4 regions of the Kluyvera sp. STS39-E genome follow, and region 4 is predicted to be linked to each of the others. Evidence: predicted binding sites of a transcription regulator. Region 4 holds the regulator's gene; each other region holds the start of a gene.

Region 1 (4,440 bases), on a different contig from region 4:
GAAATGTAACCCCAGGCCGGCTGTTTGCACGGCAGGCCAAACGGTGACAGGAAGGCGTTCAGCGTGACGCCGAACGGCACACCGTACTGGGGTTGAATGCCGGACTCAGTGCCGCTGGATTTCGCGTCTTTCGGCGGTTCCATCGGGTTGCCTGGGCCACGAGGGATCAGCTTCGACACAAACGGCAGCGCCATTGGGTTGGCGATCGCCACCTGACGGTTAGGGTCAACCGAGATGCCGCCCCATTCAAACATCCCCAAGTTACCCGGGAACACCAGCGTGCCTTTCTCAGACGGCGGTGTGAAGATGCCTTCATAGCGCATCTGGTGGAACATCACGCGGCACACCAGTTGGTCAAACATGGTGGCGCCCCACATGTCCGCGCCGGTTAAATCTTTCTTCGGACGGAAGCTCAGGTCAGAGAACGGCTGGGTTTTGCTGACGTAGTCGCCTTTCGCCGCACCCTGTGGAACGGGTTTTTCTGGAGCCGGAACCACCAGCTCGCCGTTACGACGATCCAGCACGAAAATGTTGCCGGTTTTCGCCGGGGCATAGACCACCGGTACGGTTTTACCGTCAACGGTGATATCCGCCAGGGTCGGCTGAGACGGCATATCCATATCCCACAGGTCGTGGTGAACGGTCTGATAGCTCCACACCAGCTTACCGGTCGTCGCATTCAGCGCCACAATCGAACTGGCGTAGCGTTCCTGCTCCGGTGTGCGATTGCCACCCCAGATATCCGGCGTGGTCACGCCCATCGGCAGATAGACCAGATCCAGTTTCGCATCATAGGCAGCAGGTGCCCACGAGTTCGGTGAGTTCAGGCTGTAATGGTGCTCGTCACCCGGAATAAGATTTGGGTCTTTAGCACCGGGATCGAATGCCCACAGCAGCTTCCCGGTGTTGATATCAAAACCACGAATCACGCCAGACGGCTCGCGGGTTGAGAAGTTGTCGGTAACCGCACCGGCAATCACAATCACCTTATCAGTGACGATAGGCGGTGAGGTTGGCTCGTACATACCCGGCGTCGTGACCGGCATATTGGTTTGCAGATTGAGGATGCCTTTGTTAGCAAAGGACTCGCACGGCTTACCGGTATCGGCGTTCAGCGCAAACAGACGACCATCGTTCACCGGCAGAATGATGCGGCGTGGACAATCGGCTACCACGTCCGGTGACGCGGTCTCCGCCGTGGCTTCATGGTAAGACACGCCGCGACAGGTTACATGCTGGAAGCTAGGGTCTGTGCCCAGTTGCGGGTCAAAGTGCCATTTCTCTTTACCGGTCGCCGCATCGAGCGCAAATACGCGCTGGTGGGCGGTACACAGGTAAAGCATATTGCCGATCTTGATCGGCGTAACCTCGTTGGTGATTTCGCCCGGATCGTTCGGCTGCTTCAGGTCGCCGGTGCGGAACACCCACGCTTCCTTCAGGTTGTGAACGTTATCGGCGTTGATTTGCTTGAGCGGGGAGAAGCGCTGGCCTTCTTGGTTACGCCCATACGCCGGCCAGTCCTGATCGGCGACTGGCGAAATAGGCTCAGCAGGCGTCGCATCGGCGCTCAGCGTGCCGTTAACCTCCTGTGGGTCGTTGAATCCGGCCCAGGTGAGGATACCGGCGCTTATCACCAGTGCGACCAGCAGAGCAGCAACGGCGCCGCTGGAAGGCACAGCTAGGCGCTGCCAGACGAACGGCAAAATCAGCCACACGCCGAAGATGACCAGCACGTCGCTACGCGGCGTGAGCGCCCAGAAGTCGAAGCCGACTTCCCACACGCCCCAGATCATCGTGACCAGCAGCAGTGCGGCATATAGCCACAGCGCCGAGCGTTTAGCGCGCCACAGCATCGTGGTAATGCCCAGCATCACCAGACCGGCGATAGGGTAGTACCAAGAGCCACCGATGGCGACCAGCCAGATGCCGCCGATTAACAAATACAGCCCGCAGAATGCCGCGAAGAGGGCCGTTAGCCTCACGAGTAAACGTGATTGTTGATGTTTTGTTTCAGCCATAGAAAGGGTGCCCGTTAGTTTGTTAATTATTGCTTTCATTTCATTATAGGATTTAACAAGTGTGATCGAAATCACAAAATGAGCTTTATTATCGAATTAGCCGCCCGATCCGTTTTGCTGGTATACTTTCTCGCTTGCTGATCAACCCGTTAGCTCTGGGTTAACGGGTTGAGTGATTTACATTTAAAATCATGTGGTTAGTTAAATGAAACATACTGTTGAAGTGATGATCCCGGAAGCGGAGATCAAAGCGCGTATCGCCGAATTAGGTCGTCTGATTAACGAGCGCTATCAAGATAGCGGCAGTGAAATGGTGTTAGTGGGTTTGCTGCGCGGCTCGTTCATGTTCATGGCTGACCTGTGCCGTGAAGTGCAAGTTCCACACGAAGTCGATTTTATGACGGCATCTAGCTATGGCAGCGGTATGTCCACTACCCGCGACGTGAAAATCCTCAAGGATCTCGACGAAGACATTCGTGGCAAAGACGTGCTGATCGTTGAAGACATTATCGACTCGGGCAACACCCTGTCGAAAGTGCGTGAAATTCTGGGTCTGCGTGAGCCGAAGTCGCTGGCAATCTGCACGCTGCTCGATAAACCGTCCCGCCGTGAAGTTGATGTGCCGGTTGAGTTTATCGGCTTCTCCATTCCTGACGAGTTTGTGGTCGGTTATGGTATCGACTATGCACAGCGTTATCGTCATTTGCCGTACGTGGGCAAAGTGGTTCTGTTAGACGAGTAAGGTGCTGGAGCGCCTGATGGCGCATGCTTGTAGGCCGGGTAAGGCGTAGCCGCCACCCGGCAATGCCTTTGCTACTTATGATTGACGTGTTTTAACTTGAGGTTGGAAATCCCGTGGCGGTAACGTTGCTCCAGGGTTTCTCGGCTGGTGGCGGTCACATCGAGATCGCGCAGTAGGCCGTCGTGAATACCGTAAGCCCAACCGTGAATCATCACCTTCTGGCCGCGCTTCCACGCTGATTGCATGATGGTGGAGTGGCCCAAGTTATATACCTGTTCCATCACGTTCAATTCGCAAAGCGTATCAAGGCGACGTTCTGGCGGCATCTCGCCAAGCAATGAGCTATGTTTGAACCAGATATCGCGAATATGCAGCAGCCAGTTATCGATTAACCCGAGTTCAGGATTTTCTATCGCTGCTTGAACACCGCCACAGCCGTAGTGGCCGCAAATAATAATGTGTTCAACTTCCAGCACATCAACGGCATACTGCACCACGGAAAGGCAGTTGAGGTCGGTGTGGATAACCAGGTTTGCCACATTACGGTGAACAAACAGTTCACCAGGTTCAAGACCGGTCAAACGTTCGGCGGGAACGCGGCTGTCAGAACACCCAATCCATAAAAAGCGCGGTTTTTGCGCTTGCGACAGCTTCTCAAAAAATCCGGGATCCTCTTCTATCAGCATCTTTGACCATAGTGCGTTGTTGCTGATAAGTGTATCTATGTCGTTCATGGAGGCTGTAACCCAGTAAATTGCGTTGGGCTAATATAGGGCAACTCCTGATTTATTAAAACCTAATATCAAGTATCAGAATGTAAGGTAAGCAAAAATCTATGACCATTGCACTGGAATTAGAGCAACTGACAAAGACCTACCCCGGCGGCGTTCAGGCGCTGCGTGGGATAGATTTAAAAGTTGAAGCCGGCGATTTTTATGCGCTTTTGGGGCCAAACGGCGCGGGTAAATCGACCACCATCGGCATTATCAGCTCGCTGGTAAATAAATCCTCAGGACGCGTGAGCGTCTTTGGCTATGACCTACAAAAAGATGTGGTTAACGCCAAACGCCAGCTCGGGCTCGTGCCGCAGGAATTTAACTTCAACCCGTTTGAAACCGTGCAACAAATCGTGGTCAATCAGGCGGGTTATTACGGCGTTGAATATAAAGAAGCGATGATTCGCAGCGAAAAGTACCTCAAACAGCTCGATTTGTGGGAAAAACGCAACGAACGCGCGCGGATGCTGTCCGGTGGGATGAAGCGCCGTCTGATGATTGCCCGTGCGCTGATGCACGAGCCAAAATTGCTGATCCTCGATGAGCCGACGGCGGGCGTCGACATTGAACTGCGCCGTTCAATGTGGGGCTTCCTCAAAGATCTCAACGATAAAGGCACCACCATTATCCTCACCACCCACTATCTGGAAGAGGCAGAAATGCTGTGCCGCAATATCGGCATCATCCAGCGCGGTGAGCTGGTGGAAAACACCTCAATGAAGAACCTGCTTTCCAAACTGAAGTCAGAGACCTTTATTCTCGACTTGGCGCCGAAAAGCCCGCTGCCGCAGTTGGAAGGCTACCGGTACAGTCTGGTGGATACCTCAACGTTGGAAGTGGAAGTGCTGCGCGAGCAGGGGATTAATAGCGTCTTCTCCCAACTGAGCGCACAGGGCGTTCAGGT
Region 2 (4,440 bases), on a different contig from region 4:
ACGCCGCGCATTATACGCATCTCTGCGCTCGACGGTTACCTTTGTCTGCGAATTCCAGAATTAGCCTTGAGAAGAGCGGGTGGATTGATAAGTATAGTGGGCTGGTCAGATACCAGCCCAGAAAGTACGTGTTTTTACGTTTACAGCAGAGGTCAGGCAAGCGTGCTGATTTGTGCCAGCTGTTCGAAATAGTCCGGGAAAGTTTTCGCCGTACATTTCGGATCGAGAATGGTGACTGGCGTATCAGACAACGCCACCAGCGAGAAGCACATCGCCATGCGGTGATCGTTGTAGGTCCCAATTTCGGCAAAGTTCAGCGTCGTAGGAGGGGTGACGCGAATGTAGTCTTCGCCCTCTTCCACGGTCGCGCCCACTTTGCGCAGCTCGGTCGCCATCGCAAACAGGCGGTCAGTTTCTTTTACGCGCCAGTTGTAGATATTGCGCAGCGTCGTGGTGCCTTTGGCAAACAGGGCCGCAGTGGCAATGGTCATCGCCGCATCGGGAATATGGTTCATGTCCATATCGATAGCGTTAAGCTCACCGCGGGTACAGGCAATAAAGTCATCGCCCCAAGTAATAGTCGCGCCCATTTTCTCCAGCACATCGGCAAAACGAATGTCACCCTGCACGCTGTGACGGCCAATGCCGGTGACTTTGACCGTACCGCCTTTGATGGCGCCAGCAGCCAAGAAATAAGAAGCAGAGGAGGCGTCACCTTCCACCAAATATTGGCCCGGTGAAACATACTGCTGGTTGCCGCGCACAACGAAGTGCTGGTAGTTCTGATTATCCACCTCTACACCAAAGGTTTTCATCAGATTCAACGTGATATCAATATACGGTTTCGATACCAGCTCGCCCTTAATGGCAATGGTGGTATCCTGCGGGGCCAGCGGGGCCGCCATCAGCAACGCAGTTAGGAACTGGCTGGATACGCTACCGTCAACCTCAACGCGCCCGCCCTTGAAACCGCCTTTCAGGCGCAGCGGCGGATAGTTTTCCTGCTCCAGATACTCAATCTCTGCGCCGCCCTGACGCAGGGAGTCGACCAGATGACCGATTGGTCGCTCTTTCATGCGCGGTTCACCGGTCAGCACGATGTTATTGCTGCCTAGGCACAGCGCGGCTGCCAGCGGACGCATTGCCGTGCCCGCATTGCCGAGAAATAGCTCAAGTGAATCGGCAGAGTGCAGCGGGCCTGCATGCCCAATCACTTCGCAACGCGTACGATCGTCAGACAGGGTGTAGCGAATTCCCAGCGCCTTCAACGCGTTCAACATGTGGCGAATATCATCGCTGTCCAGCAGGTTGGTCAGGACCGTTGTGCCACGGGCCAGCGCGGCCAGCAGCAGCGCACGATTCGACACGCTTTTCGAACCAGGCAGATTGATGGTGCCGTCGACACGCGCAATAGGTTGTAACGTCAGGGATTCCATGAAACTCAACTCTCAAAAAACAAAAAATAAAAACCCCACGGAATGTCCGTGGGGATGAATAGATAGAAATAGATTAACCGTGGCGGCGTTCGAAGTCTTGCATGAAGTTCGTCAGCGCCTGGACACCGGCCAGCGGCATCGCGTTGTATATAGAGGCACGCATACCCCCAACCACACGGTGGCCTTTAAGCGAATGCAGACCAGCAGCAAATGACTCTTCGAGGAACAGTTTATCCAGCGCGCTATCTGCCAGTTGGAACGGAACGTTCATACGAGAACGGTTGGCGCTCGCCACATCGTTACGGTAGAAATCGCTGCCATCGATGGTGCTATACAGAAGATCGGCCTTCTGCTGATTGATACGATCCATGGCATCGACGCCCCCCTGCTCTTTCAGCCATTTGAACACGAGGCCGGAAAGATACCAGGCAAAGGTCGGCGGCGTATTGAACATAGAGTCATTGTCGTTTAAGACGGTGTAGTCAAGAATCGACGGGCAGGCAACGTGTGCTTTACCCAGCAAATCTTCACGCACAACAACGATGGTTAATCCAGCAGGACCGATGTTTTTCTGCGCGCCCGCGTAGATAACGCCGTAGCGGCTGACATCAATCGGACGAGAAAGAATGGTGGAGGAGAAATCTGCAGCCACGACGACGTCTTTACCAAAGTCTGGCGTCTCTTCAATGGCGATGCCATCAATGGTTTCGTTCGGGCAGAAGTGCAGGTAGGCGGCGTTATCGGAAAGCTGCCATTCGCGCATTGGCTTCACGGCACGCTTGCCATCTACGGTTACCTTGGCGTCAATGACGTTCGGCGTGCAGTATTTTTTCGCTTCTTTGACCGCGCTTGCAGCCCAATAGCCAGCGTCAACATAGTCGGCGGTAGTTTTATCGCCCAGGATATTCAGCGGGACACCGGCAAACTGGCCACGACCGCCGCCATGGCAGAACAGCACTTTGTAGTTGGAAGGGATGCTGAGCAGGTCACGGAAATCTTTTTCTGCTTCTTCCGCCACTTGGATAAATTCTTTACCACGGTGGCTAACTTCCATTACCGACGTACCTAACCCGTTCCAGTCGCAAAGTTCTTGCTGCGCCAGTTTAAGCACATCTGCCGGTAACATTGCTGGACCTGAACTGAAATTAAAAACCTGAGCCATTTTCCCTCACCACGCTAAAAGTCATAAGTAATAACTGTGGATATCGGTTTTATCATTCAGTGACACGCGCCGCAATGTCTAAAACGGATGACCCGTAAAATGCGGCCCCCATCACACAATACATTCTTCCATCCTGCCGCCGCTAAACCGACAAAATGGCTGTCAGGCGAACCGTTTAGCCCGGCTAACCTTCGTCCATTCCGGATTTGCACAACGCGGGCACAATTGACGGTCGCCCGCCTTCAGGCGCGTTACGTAGCTACATTTTGTACAGGCATACTCGGCAGGCTCTGGTGCGACCTGATACCGCTGAACAAAGCTTTGCGGCAGAATGCACAGGCCCGGCTTTACGTCGTCATCGGGATAGTAGAACACGCTAATCTGGCCATTGGTTTCCATGATAGCCAAGCGGATTTGTCCGAGTTGCTCAATGCTATTGAGGCGTAGCTCCATGAAAAATTCCAGCTCCGTCATATTGGCTTTGCGCAAATTTTCCCAAGCCAGCTGCCCCTCTTCCACAATGACGATGGCTTTCCCTTCCAGTAAATCCTGCAATTTTTCACTTTTTGCCATCAGCCACATCACCAGCCGATACAGCAGTGCAAGGCAGACAAAAACCACCAATACGGGCACCAGCGGCACATCGTCATAAAACGCCACGTCCCCTGCCGCCGAACCCAGCGTGAGGATAATCAGCACTTCAAAAAGCGACATCTGCCGAACACCGCGTCGGCCAGTCATTTTGAGGAACAGAAAGACCAGTAGGAAAGTAAATAGAGTTCGCAGCGCCACCTCACCTAAAAATTCGGGCGGGACTTTATCAAATGCCATCCGATGAAGATCAAACGCTTTCATGTTTTCAATGCCTTAACGGGAGGTTGTTCCCTTAAGCATAGCCCCGCCTTTTATTTTCGCCGGAGATAGCACCTGTCACGCAAAACCCGTATCATTGCGCGCTTTCCGTACGACAAAAGAGATTGCTATGACGCAGACCTATATACCCGGCAAAGATGCCGCGCTGGAAGATTCCATCGCCCGCTTCCAGCAAAAGCTGCTCGACCTCGGTTTCGATATTGAAGAAGCCTCTTGGTTGAATCCTGTACCTAACGTCTGGTCAGTACATATTCGCGATAAAGCCTGTTCCTTATGCTTTACCAACGGTAAAGGCGCGACTAAAAAAGCGGCGCTGGCCTCAGCGCTGGGTGAATATTTCGAGCGCCTGTCTACCAACTATTTCTTCGCTGACTTCTGGTTAGGTGAAGAAATTGCCAACGGGCCATTCGTGCATTATCCGAACGAAAAATGGTTCCCGCTGACCGAAGATGACGAAGTGCCGGAAGGTCTGCTCGATGCTCGTCTGCGTGCGTTCTACGATCCTGACGATCAGTTAAGCGCAAGTATGCTGGTCGATCTGCAATCCGGTAACGACGATCGCGGCGTATGCGGCCTGCCGTTCACCCGTCAGTCTGATGATAAGACCATCTACATTCCGATGAACATCGTCGCTAACCTGTACGTGTCTAACGGCATGTCTGCGGGTAATACCCGTAATGAAGCGCGCGTTCAGGGTCTGTCAGAAGTATTCGAACGCCACGTGAAAAACCGCATTATTGCGGAAAGCATCAGCCTGCCGGAGATCCCAGCCGAAGTGCTGGCTCGCTATCCGGGTGTGGTGGAATCCATTAAAACGCTGGAAGATGAAGGTTTCCCAATCTTCGCTTACGACGGTTCGCTGGGCGGTAAATATCCGGTTATCTGCGTAGTACTGTTCAACCCAGAAAACGGTACCTGCTTCGCCTCCTTCGGCGCGCACCCGGACTTTGGCGTGGCGCTGGAGCGTAC
Region 3 (4,440 bases), on a different contig from region 4:
GCACGCTGTTGCCAACCGTACTGCACCGGCGTACGGGCGACGAAATCGGCCAGTGCGGCGCTGATGCGGTAGGCAAGCTGATTGGCTGCTTCATCTTTGCCGTAGCGCGCATCGATGCCCTCACGCTCGCACAGAGCGTTAACGGCTTCGGCCAGCGAGTAAATGCCGAACATGGGCACAAATCGGTCGGGGTCTATCAGCCCTTCACTCACAAGGAAGCTATTCTCAAAGAAGTGCGACTGTTCATAAAGGAAGCGGCAGCGTGCATCGATAATTTCGGTTTGCAGCTGGCAGTAGTGCGGCAGCTGGCGGGTGAAAAAGTCATCAATAGACTGACTGCGTAAGGCGACCTGCTGCAAATTCATGCGCACCAGCGTACTGCCGCCGCCCGCCACGGGCAGCGAGTTGTAGCAGCTGACGATGCCATACTGACCTTTTGTGAAAATTTTATCATTCAACGGCCCATTCGCAATATGCGGTTTGCTGCACTCGCAAATATTTTGTGCCACCTGGAGCAGTAAATCGTCAGGTGTTATTTCCGGATCATAGATGAAGGTCAGGTTTGGTGCGACCTGCTTAAGCTCTGCTTCAGCGCGTAGAATTGCACGGGTGATTGGCGTGTCGTGTGGGCCAATGTTGACGTGGGTAAAGGCGTCTGGCAGCGTGCGGTCAAGATAGCGCCAGAAACGTTTTATTCGAATGTCGACTTCATTTTGTGTTAGAATTCTAACATATGGTGACAAGAGCGCATCAAGATGGCCGAGGTAAACCGGCATTGCGGTGACGGAAGGTACGTGGTGATACAGGATGGTCAGCAGTGAAAGCGCATCATCCAGATCCTGTGCGCCTTCCAGTTCCAGCCACTCTGAACCGTGTGCGAGGAAACGAGCGTAATCCGGCAGGACGTAGCGTGGTTTATAAGGCGCATGTCCTTCAAACATATCGCAGATGACGCCATTGGTGAGCGCCGCCTGAGCCTCTTCAGATATTGTTGGATACGGCAGGGCGTTTTCGGCTTCTAAAGCCAGAAAATGGCGTTTCTGTTCCGGGGTTAATACGGAGCTTGTCACAATTTGCTGGCAGTGTTGCAGCAGCGGTGAATCAATCGATGTTGGCATGTTCGGTTCCTCAGGCGAGCGATGCGAGAAGTGTATGAAAAGCGATGCGACGATCCTTTGATCCGAGCGGTTGAATTGGCGCTTTAAATAGCGCTTTTACTGCCAAAATTTGAACTTCGTCGCGTTGTTGTAATGCAAATTTGTACGAAGTTTTCACTAAGTGTGATGGAAGTCGAAGTGTGAACGCGGGGCGGTGTTACAATAATCACAGACCCGCAAGGTAACGATTTAAACGGCAACGTGCCGTCGGAGATTAAAATGACTGATTTAAAGGCAAGCAGCCTGCGTGCGCTGCAGTTGATGGACTTAACGACCCTGAATGAAGACGACACCGATGCGAAAGTTATCGCGCTGTGTCATCAGGCGAAAACGCCGGTAGGTAACACTGCGGCTGTCTGCATTTATCCGCGTTTCATTCCGATTGCCCGTAAAACGCTCAACGAGCAGGGTACGCCGAACATCCGCATCGCGACCGTGACTAACTTCCCGCACGGCAACGACGATATCGACATTGCGCTGGCGGAAACCCGCGCAGCTATCGCTTACGGCGCTGACGAAGTTGACGTGGTGTTCCCATACCGCGCGCTGATCGCCGGGAACGAGCAGGTTGGTTTCGATTTGGTGAAAGCCTGTAAAGAAGCCTGTGCGGCAGCTAACGTGCTGCTGAAAGTGATCATCGAAACCGGCGAGCTGAAAGAAGAGCGCCTAATTCGTAAAGCATCGGAAATCGCTATCAAAGCCGGTGCTGATTTCATCAAAACCTCAACCGGTAAAGTGCCGGTCAACGCCACCCCAGAAAGCGCGCGCATCATGATGGAAGTGATCCGCGATATGGGCGTGGAAAAAACCGTTGGCTTCAAACCAGCGGGCGGCGTACGTAGCGCGGAAGATGCACAGCTGTTCCTGTCTATCGCTGACGAACTGTTTGGCGCTGACTGGGCGGACTCCCGTCACTACCGCTTTGGTGCCTCCTCTCTGCTGGCTAGCTTGCTGAAAGCGCTGGGCCACGGCGACGGTAAGAGCGCTAGCAGCTACTAAGCTGCCTGAATTGCCGGATGGCGGCTGCCGCCTTATCTGGCCTACAAAATGGTAGGCCTGATAAGCGAAGCGCCATCAGGCAATATTTCCCGATTACAAAGGAGGGTACCTTGTTTCTCGCTCAAGAAATTATTCGTAAAAAACGTGATGGCCTAGCGCTGAGTGATGAAGAAATTCGTTTCTTTATCAACGGTATTCGTGACAACACCATCTCTGAAGGGCAGATTGCGGCCCTAGCGATGACCATTTTCTTCCATGATATGAGCATGCCAGAGCGTGTCTCGCTGACCATGGCGATGCGCGATTCAGGGACCGTCCTTGACTGGAAAAGCCTTAATCTGAACGGTCCGATTGTTGATAAACACTCGACCGGCGGCGTGGGTGACGTGACCTCATTGATGCTCGGGCCGATGGTTGCTGCGTGCGGCGGCTATATTCCGATGATCTCTGGACGCGGTCTGGGTCACACCGGTGGCACGCTCGACAAACTGGAAGCGATACCGGGCTTTGACATCTTCCCTGACGACAACCGTTTCCGCGAAATTATTAAAGACGTGGGTGTAGCGATTATTGGGCAAACCAGCTCGCTAGCACCGGCGGACAAACGTTTTTATGCCACCCGTGATATCACCGCGACGGTGGATTCCATCCCGCTGATTACCGCATCTATTCTGGCCAAAAAGCTGGCAGAAGGTCTCGATGCGCTGGTGATGGATGTGAAAGTAGGTAGCGGCGCCTTTATGCCGACATATGAACTCTCTGCGGCGTTGGCGGAAGCCATCGTTGGCGTCTCCAACGGTGCGGGCGTGAAAACCACCGCGCTGCTGACCGACATGAACCAAGTGCTGGCCTCCAGCGCGGGTAACGCCGTTGAAGTCCGTGAAGCCGTACAGTTCCTGACCGGCGAATACCGTAACCCGCGCCTGTTCGATGTGACCATGGCGCTGAGTGTGGAAATGCTGATTTCCGGTAACCTGGCGAAAGATGATGCCGAAGCGCGTGCCAAGCTGCAGGCGGTACTGGATAACGGTAAAGCGGCGGATATCTTTGGCCGTATGGTCGCGGCGCAAAAAGGCCCGACCGATTTTGTTGAGAACTACGCGAAATATCTGCCAACGGCGATGCTGAGCAAAGCCGTCTATGCTGAGACCGAAGGTTTCGTCAGCGCGATGGACACCCGCGCGCTGGGAATGGCAGTGGTTTCGATGGGCGGCGGTCGCCGTCAGGCATCTGACACCATTGATTATAGCGTCGGCTTTACCGACATGGCGCGTCTGGGCGATAGCATTGACGGGCAACGTCCGCTGGCAGTGATCCACGCCAAAGACGAAGCCAGCTGGCAGGACGCAGCAAAAGCCGTCAAAGCGGCAATTAAACTGGACGACAAAGCGCCTGAAATTACGCCGACCGTCTATCGTCGCATCACCGAATAGTTATATACTGATCTGATCGCTTTTTTGCAGCGCAAGATGTATGGAGAACAAGATGAAACGTGCATTTATTATGGTGCTGGACTCCTTCGGGATTGGTGCAACGGAAGACGCTGACCGCTTTGGCGATGTCGGCGCGGATACCATGGGCCACATTGCTGAAGCCTGTGCCAAAGGCGAGGCTGACCACGGTCGTAAAGGCCCGCTGAATTTGCCTAACCTGACTCGCCTGGGTCTGGTGAAAGCGCATGAAGGTTCTACCGGTAAAATTGCCGCAGGTATGGACGGTAACGCAGAAGTCATCGGTGCCTATGGTTGGGCGCATGAACTGTCTTCCGGTAAAGATACTCCGTCAGGTCACTGGGAAATCGCTGGTGTGCCGGTTCTATTTGACTGGGGCTACTTCAGCGACCACCAGAACAGTTTCCCACAGGAACTGCTGGATAAACTGGTTAAGCGTGCCAACCTGCCGGGCTACCTCGGCAACTGCCACTCTTCCGGTACGGTTATCCTGGACGAACTGGGCGAAGAACATATGAAAACCGGCAAGCCGATTTTCTATACCTCCGCTGACTCCGTGTTCCAGATTGCCTGTCACGAAGAGACCTACGGCCTGGATAAACTCTACGAGCTGTGCGAAATCGCGCGTGAAGAGTTGACCGAAGGTGGCTATAACATTGGCCGCGTTATTGCGCGTCCGTTTGTTGGCGACAAAGCTGGCAACTTCCAGCGTACCGGCAACCGTCACGATCTGGCCGTTGAACCGCCAGCCGCGACCGTTCTGCAAAAACTGGTTGATGAAAAACACGGTCACGTGGTTTCTGTTGGTAAAATTGCGGATATCTACGCGAACT
Region 4 (4,440 bases):
GACTAGCAGGACCGTCATCAAGATCCAATATGGCTTGGGTAAATGTAGCGCTACTCCCATCAGACTGGCGATGCTGAGCATCACGCTCAGACGAGCGGCGTTGCGCAGCGCCGGTGATTTCAGCGACAGATAGCTTTTCAGCGCCGGGAACAGCGGCAGTCGACGCTCTTTATCCGCCATCAGGTTACGCGGATAGAGGGGACGTTGCCCGCGCAGTACTTTAGCAATGCGGCTGAAGTGCCAAGCGCAGAATTGTCCTACCGGGTTATCCGGGTGCTGGTGGGCAATCTTATCCAGTGCGCCTATCTGTTTTTCCATCGTGAAGCGGCTGGGATAGCGATGGTAGAGAATATCGTCCGCCAGAACACGCAGGCGGGCGGCGACGGTTTGTGCGTTCCAGCGGATCACCGCTTCAGCATGGCTACGTTCAACCAGTTTTTGCACCTCTTCTGGCTGGTGCAGGCTGACGGAGATATGTTCTTGCAAATCCAAGCCAACCTGGAAGGCGCGCAGCAGGCGCTTGTAGTCGTTATGCTGATTGGCTGCCAGCATGTGTAGCTGCTGGTAACATTGGGAAATTAAATCCACCACTTTCTGCTGACGGTTCAACAGCGGGGGCAGGGCGGTATTCGGATCGGTATGCTGGGTCAGCAGGCTATATTTGGCTTCACAGTAGTCGGCAAGCTGGCGATAAAGCAGGCTTAACGATTCGCGCAGCGGCTGTTCCCGCCACATCCAAAACCACCACCAGTTGAATAAGCCATACCATAGCGTGCCCAGCGCGTAGAGCAGCAGCGGTTGCCAGATTGGCATATTGCCCGCGAGGCTTAGGGTAAAGATTGAGGCAATGAGCGATGCCGGCAATAGTCGCCCGTGCAGTGCGCTAATCTCCGCCGTGACGCCGAGGAGCAGTGCAAGACAGGTCAGTATTAAAGGCAGCGGGATGTCACGTGCCAACAGCAACTGTACGGCAAGGCTACATCCAGCAAACAGGCAACCGCCGATGGTCAGACGCTTAAAAAAGCGTTTATGCGGCGTGTCGAGACCGGCGATATTGCAGCAGGCTGGAACCAGAGAGAACAAGAGACCTTGCTGAAGATGCCCGAAGAGAAGGCCAATGGCGACCGGCAAACATAACACCAGCGTTTGCCGCAGTGCATAGTTGACTTCCGGATGGTAAATCAGCCTGCGCCACATAAGGGATAGATAAAAACGGCATACTGTTCAGACAATATGCCGTTTATGCGGGATCAGCGGGTACCGTAAACGACAATGGTTTTGCCGTGTGCGGAGATCAGGTTTTGATCTTCCAGCATTTTCAGGATGCGGCCCACGGTTTCGCGGGAACAACCTACAATCTGACCGATTTCCTGACGGGTGATTTTAATCTGCATACCGTCTGGGTGGGTCATTGCGTCCGGCTGTTTAGCCAGATTCAGCAGGGTCTGGGCGATACGTCCGGTCACGTCCAGGAAGGCCAAGTTGCCAACTTTTTCAGAGGTGATCTGCAGACGACGAGCCATTTGCGAAGAAAGGCGCATCAGGATGTCTGGGTTAACCTGAATCAGCTGACGGAATTTTTTATAAGAGATTTCAGCAACTTCACAAGCGGTTTTTGCACGTACCCATGCGCTGCGTTCTTGGCCTTCTTCAAACAGGCCTAACTCGCCGATAAAATCGCCCTGGTTGAGGTAAGAGAGGATCATCTCTTTGCCTTCTTCGTCCTTGATGAGTACTGCCACTGAGCCTTTTACGATGTAATACAGCGTCTCTGCCTTTTCACCTTGGTGAATCAGCGTGCTCTTCGATGGGTACTTATGAATATGGCAATGAGACAAGAACCATTCGAGAGTCGGGTCTGTTTGCGGTTTGCCAAGCACCATGCGCGGTTATCCTCTGTTATAAGCTCTTCCCAGCGGCAAAAACATTGCAGCCACTGGTTGCAATAGTATCCTTCCCGTTACCTGGGAAGTCGGCTGTCGAGTCGTGCCGCAGCCTGTAATGTGATGTCCTCTGCATACTTGCAGTACGTTTATGTATTACCGTAGCATCCTGACTGTTTTAGCATAGCTTTAGCCGCGTGTCTCCTGGTGTCTCGCTTCAGCATGACGACGATCGCCTTCCATTGCGAGAATTGTTATGTACGCGTAATCTGAGAAGAAATTTGCAACCTTGGAGTTAAAAAATATGCAAGCACGTGTGAAATGGGTTGAAGGGTTAACCTTCCTCGGTGAGTCCGCTTCAGGCCACCAGATTTTGATGGATGGCAACTCCGGTGATAAAGCGCCAAGCCCAATGGAAGTCGTGCTGATGGCCGCGGGTGGCTGTAGCGCAATTGATGTCGTGTCGATTTTGCAAAAGGGTCGCTATAACGTGACCGACTGTGAAGTGAAGCTGACCTCCGAACGCCGTGAAGAAGCACCGCGCCTGTTTACTCATATCAACCTGCACTTCATTGTGACCGGCAAAGAGCTCAAAGACGCCGCGGTATCCCGCGCGGTCGATCTCTCTGCTGAAAAATACTGCTCCGTGGCGCTGATGCTGGAAAAAGCGGTGAACATTACCCACTCTTACGAAGTGATTGAAGGGTAAAGCCTTAACAAGGGCGTACGCCGCGCTACTGTTGGGTGGCGGCTGCGCCTTACCCGACCTACACGTTCCGCAATATCCTGTAGGCCTGATAAGCGAAGCGTTATCAGGCTTAAGGTTTAGTTGCGACCTTCCATCAGACGCTGCACCAGCGGCGTCATAATGAGCTCCATCGCCAGCCCCATCTTCCCGCCAGGAACCACCAGCGTGTTCATATGTGAAATGAACGAGCCCTGCAGCATAGCCAGCAGCCAGGGGTAATCGATCCCTTCTAGATTCCGGAAATGAATCACCACGAAACTTTCATCAAGGGATGGAATGCTTTTCGCGGCGAACGGGTTTGAGGTGTCGACCGTAGGAACGCGCTGGAAGTTGATATGGGTGCGGGAGAACTGCGGCGTAATGAAGTTGATGTAGTCTTCCATTGAGCGCACAACAGAATCCATTACCGCTTCGCGTGAGTGTCCACGCTCGCCGGTATCGCGGATCATCTTCTGGATCCACTCGAGGTTAACGATAGGGACCACGCCAACCAGCAGATCGACATGACGCGCGACATCATGCTGCGGTGTGACCACGCCGCCGTGCAGCCCTTCATAAAACAGCACATCGGTAGGTTCCGGCAGCGGTTGCCAGGGCGTAAAGGTTCCCGGCACCTGATTCCACGGCACCGCTTCATCGTAAGTGTGAAGATATTTACGCGATTGTCCTTTACCGTTTACGCCGTAGTCGCGAAAGGTCTGTTCTAGCAGGCCGAAGTCATTAGCATCCGGGCCGAAATAGCTGATATGGCGACCGAGGTCGCGAGCTTTACGAATCGCCATATCCATTTCCGGACGGGTATAACGGTGAAAGCTATCCCCTTCAACTTCCGCAGCCCGTAGATTGAGCTGGCCGAATATTTTACGAAACGCGAGGCTGGTGGTGGTGGTGCCCGCTCCGCTGGAGCCGGTGACGGCAATAACTGGATGTTTGGCAGACATGCGAATAACTCCCTGAACGGACTATCAGGAAGCGAGCGCCTCCTGATAACAAGTATAGTTAACCGCGAAATTGGTTACGGGGCATGATGTTGACGGTCTCGTGGAGTTCAGACCAGACCAGCACCGCTTCGCCTGTTTGTAGCTGGTGTTTTACGTCGGCGACCTTTTGCGCAAGTGAGCGTTCATATTCACCATAATCAGTGCCTTCGCGCAAGACAAAGCTTTCAATCAATCTGTCGAGCGTCTCTGGGGCGAGGTCCTGCCAGGGGATCATCATGCCTTCGCCCCAAGCCAGGTCATCAGCCATGCGGGAATGCGTTTTTCCAACCACATTTCCGGGTGACGCAGGGTGCCGCCGATAAATCCAACGTGACCGCCGTGCTCGGTTAGCTGATACACCACGTTTTCCGGCAGCTCTTCCTGCGCAGGAATCGAGTGGTGATCCATGAACGGGTCGTCCTTCGAGTGGATGATGAGCGTCGGCTTGGTAATTTTGCTCAACGTCGGCATCGCGCTGCACTGGCGATAGTAGTCGATGGCGTCAGCGAAACCGTGGATCTTCGAGGTTATCGAGTCATCAAATTCGCGAATACGTCGCATGCTCTTCAGTTGGCGTAAATCCACCGGCAGCGAGCCGGGATAGGCTTTGAGCTTACGCGCGGCGTTGCCTTTGAGTAGGTTCAGCAGATAGCGTTGGTAAACCCGTGAGAAGCCTTTATCCATATGATAACTGCAGGCTTCGAGCATAAACGGTGCTGAGACAATCACCGCCGCATCCACCGGAACGTCATCACCCTCTTTGGCCAGTAGGCAGGCCAGCATATTGCCGCCGAGCGAATAGCCCACCGCCGCCGTTGGCACTTCACCA

The links. Region 4 encodes CRP, which controls carbon source genes, mostly activating them, when cyclic AMP is high. Its sites were predicted from a motif close to ATGTGANNNNNNTCACAT; they were not measured.
Region 1: the regulator CRP is predicted to act here: its motif matches at 2,078-2,095, upstream of hpt (hypoxanthine phosphoribosyltransferase).
Region 2: the regulator CRP is predicted to act here: its motif matches at 2,698-2,715, upstream of serC (3-phosphoserine/phosphohydroxythreonine transaminase).
Region 3: the regulator CRP is predicted to act here: its motif matches at 1,226-1,243, upstream of deoC (deoxyribose-phosphate aldolase).

The regions. Positions count from the first base shown of each region.
Region 1 covers NZ_JBFQGA010000007.1:89,216-93,655, reverse strand. Annotated here, with positions in the region: gene AB4K05_RS16595 (glucose/quinate/shikimate family membrane-bound PQQ-dependent dehydrogenase) at 1-2,018, opposite strand, end outside; gene hpt (hypoxanthine phosphoribosyltransferase) at 2,224-2,760, shown strand; gene can (carbonate dehydratase) at 2,832-3,494, opposite strand; gene AB4K05_RS16580 (ABC transporter ATP-binding protein) at 3,596-4,440, shown strand, end outside.
Region 2 covers NZ_JBFQGA010000009.1:221,945-226,384, forward strand. Annotated here, with positions in the region: gene aroA (3-phosphoshikimate 1-carboxyvinyltransferase) at 153-1,436, opposite strand; gene serC (3-phosphoserine/phosphohydroxythreonine transaminase) at 1,510-2,598, opposite strand; gene AB4K05_RS19980 (DUF421 domain-containing protein) at 2,761-3,453, opposite strand; gene ycaO (30S ribosomal protein S12 methylthiotransferase accessory factor YcaO) at 3,581-4,440, shown strand, end outside.
Region 3 covers NZ_JBFQGA010000007.1:283,720-288,159, reverse strand. Annotated here, with positions in the region: gene AB4K05_RS17425 (YjjI family glycine radical enzyme) at 1-1,118, opposite strand, end outside; gene deoC (deoxyribose-phosphate aldolase) at 1,377-2,156, shown strand; gene deoA (thymidine phosphorylase) at 2,267-3,589, shown strand; gene deoB (phosphopentomutase) at 3,642-4,440, shown strand, end outside.
Region 4 covers NZ_JBFQGA010000005.1:20,949-25,388, reverse strand. Annotated here, with positions in the region: gene AB4K05_RS11900 (YccS/YhfK family putative transporter) at 1-1,197, opposite strand, end outside; gene crp (cAMP-activated global transcriptional regulator CRP) at 1,251-1,883, opposite strand; gene AB4K05_RS11890 (OsmC family protein) at 2,188-2,592, shown strand; gene AB4K05_RS11885 (phosphoribulokinase) at 2,709-3,572, opposite strand; gene AB4K05_RS11880 (YheU family protein) at 3,631-3,849, opposite strand; gene AB4K05_RS11875 (hydrolase) at 3,846-4,440, opposite strand, start outside.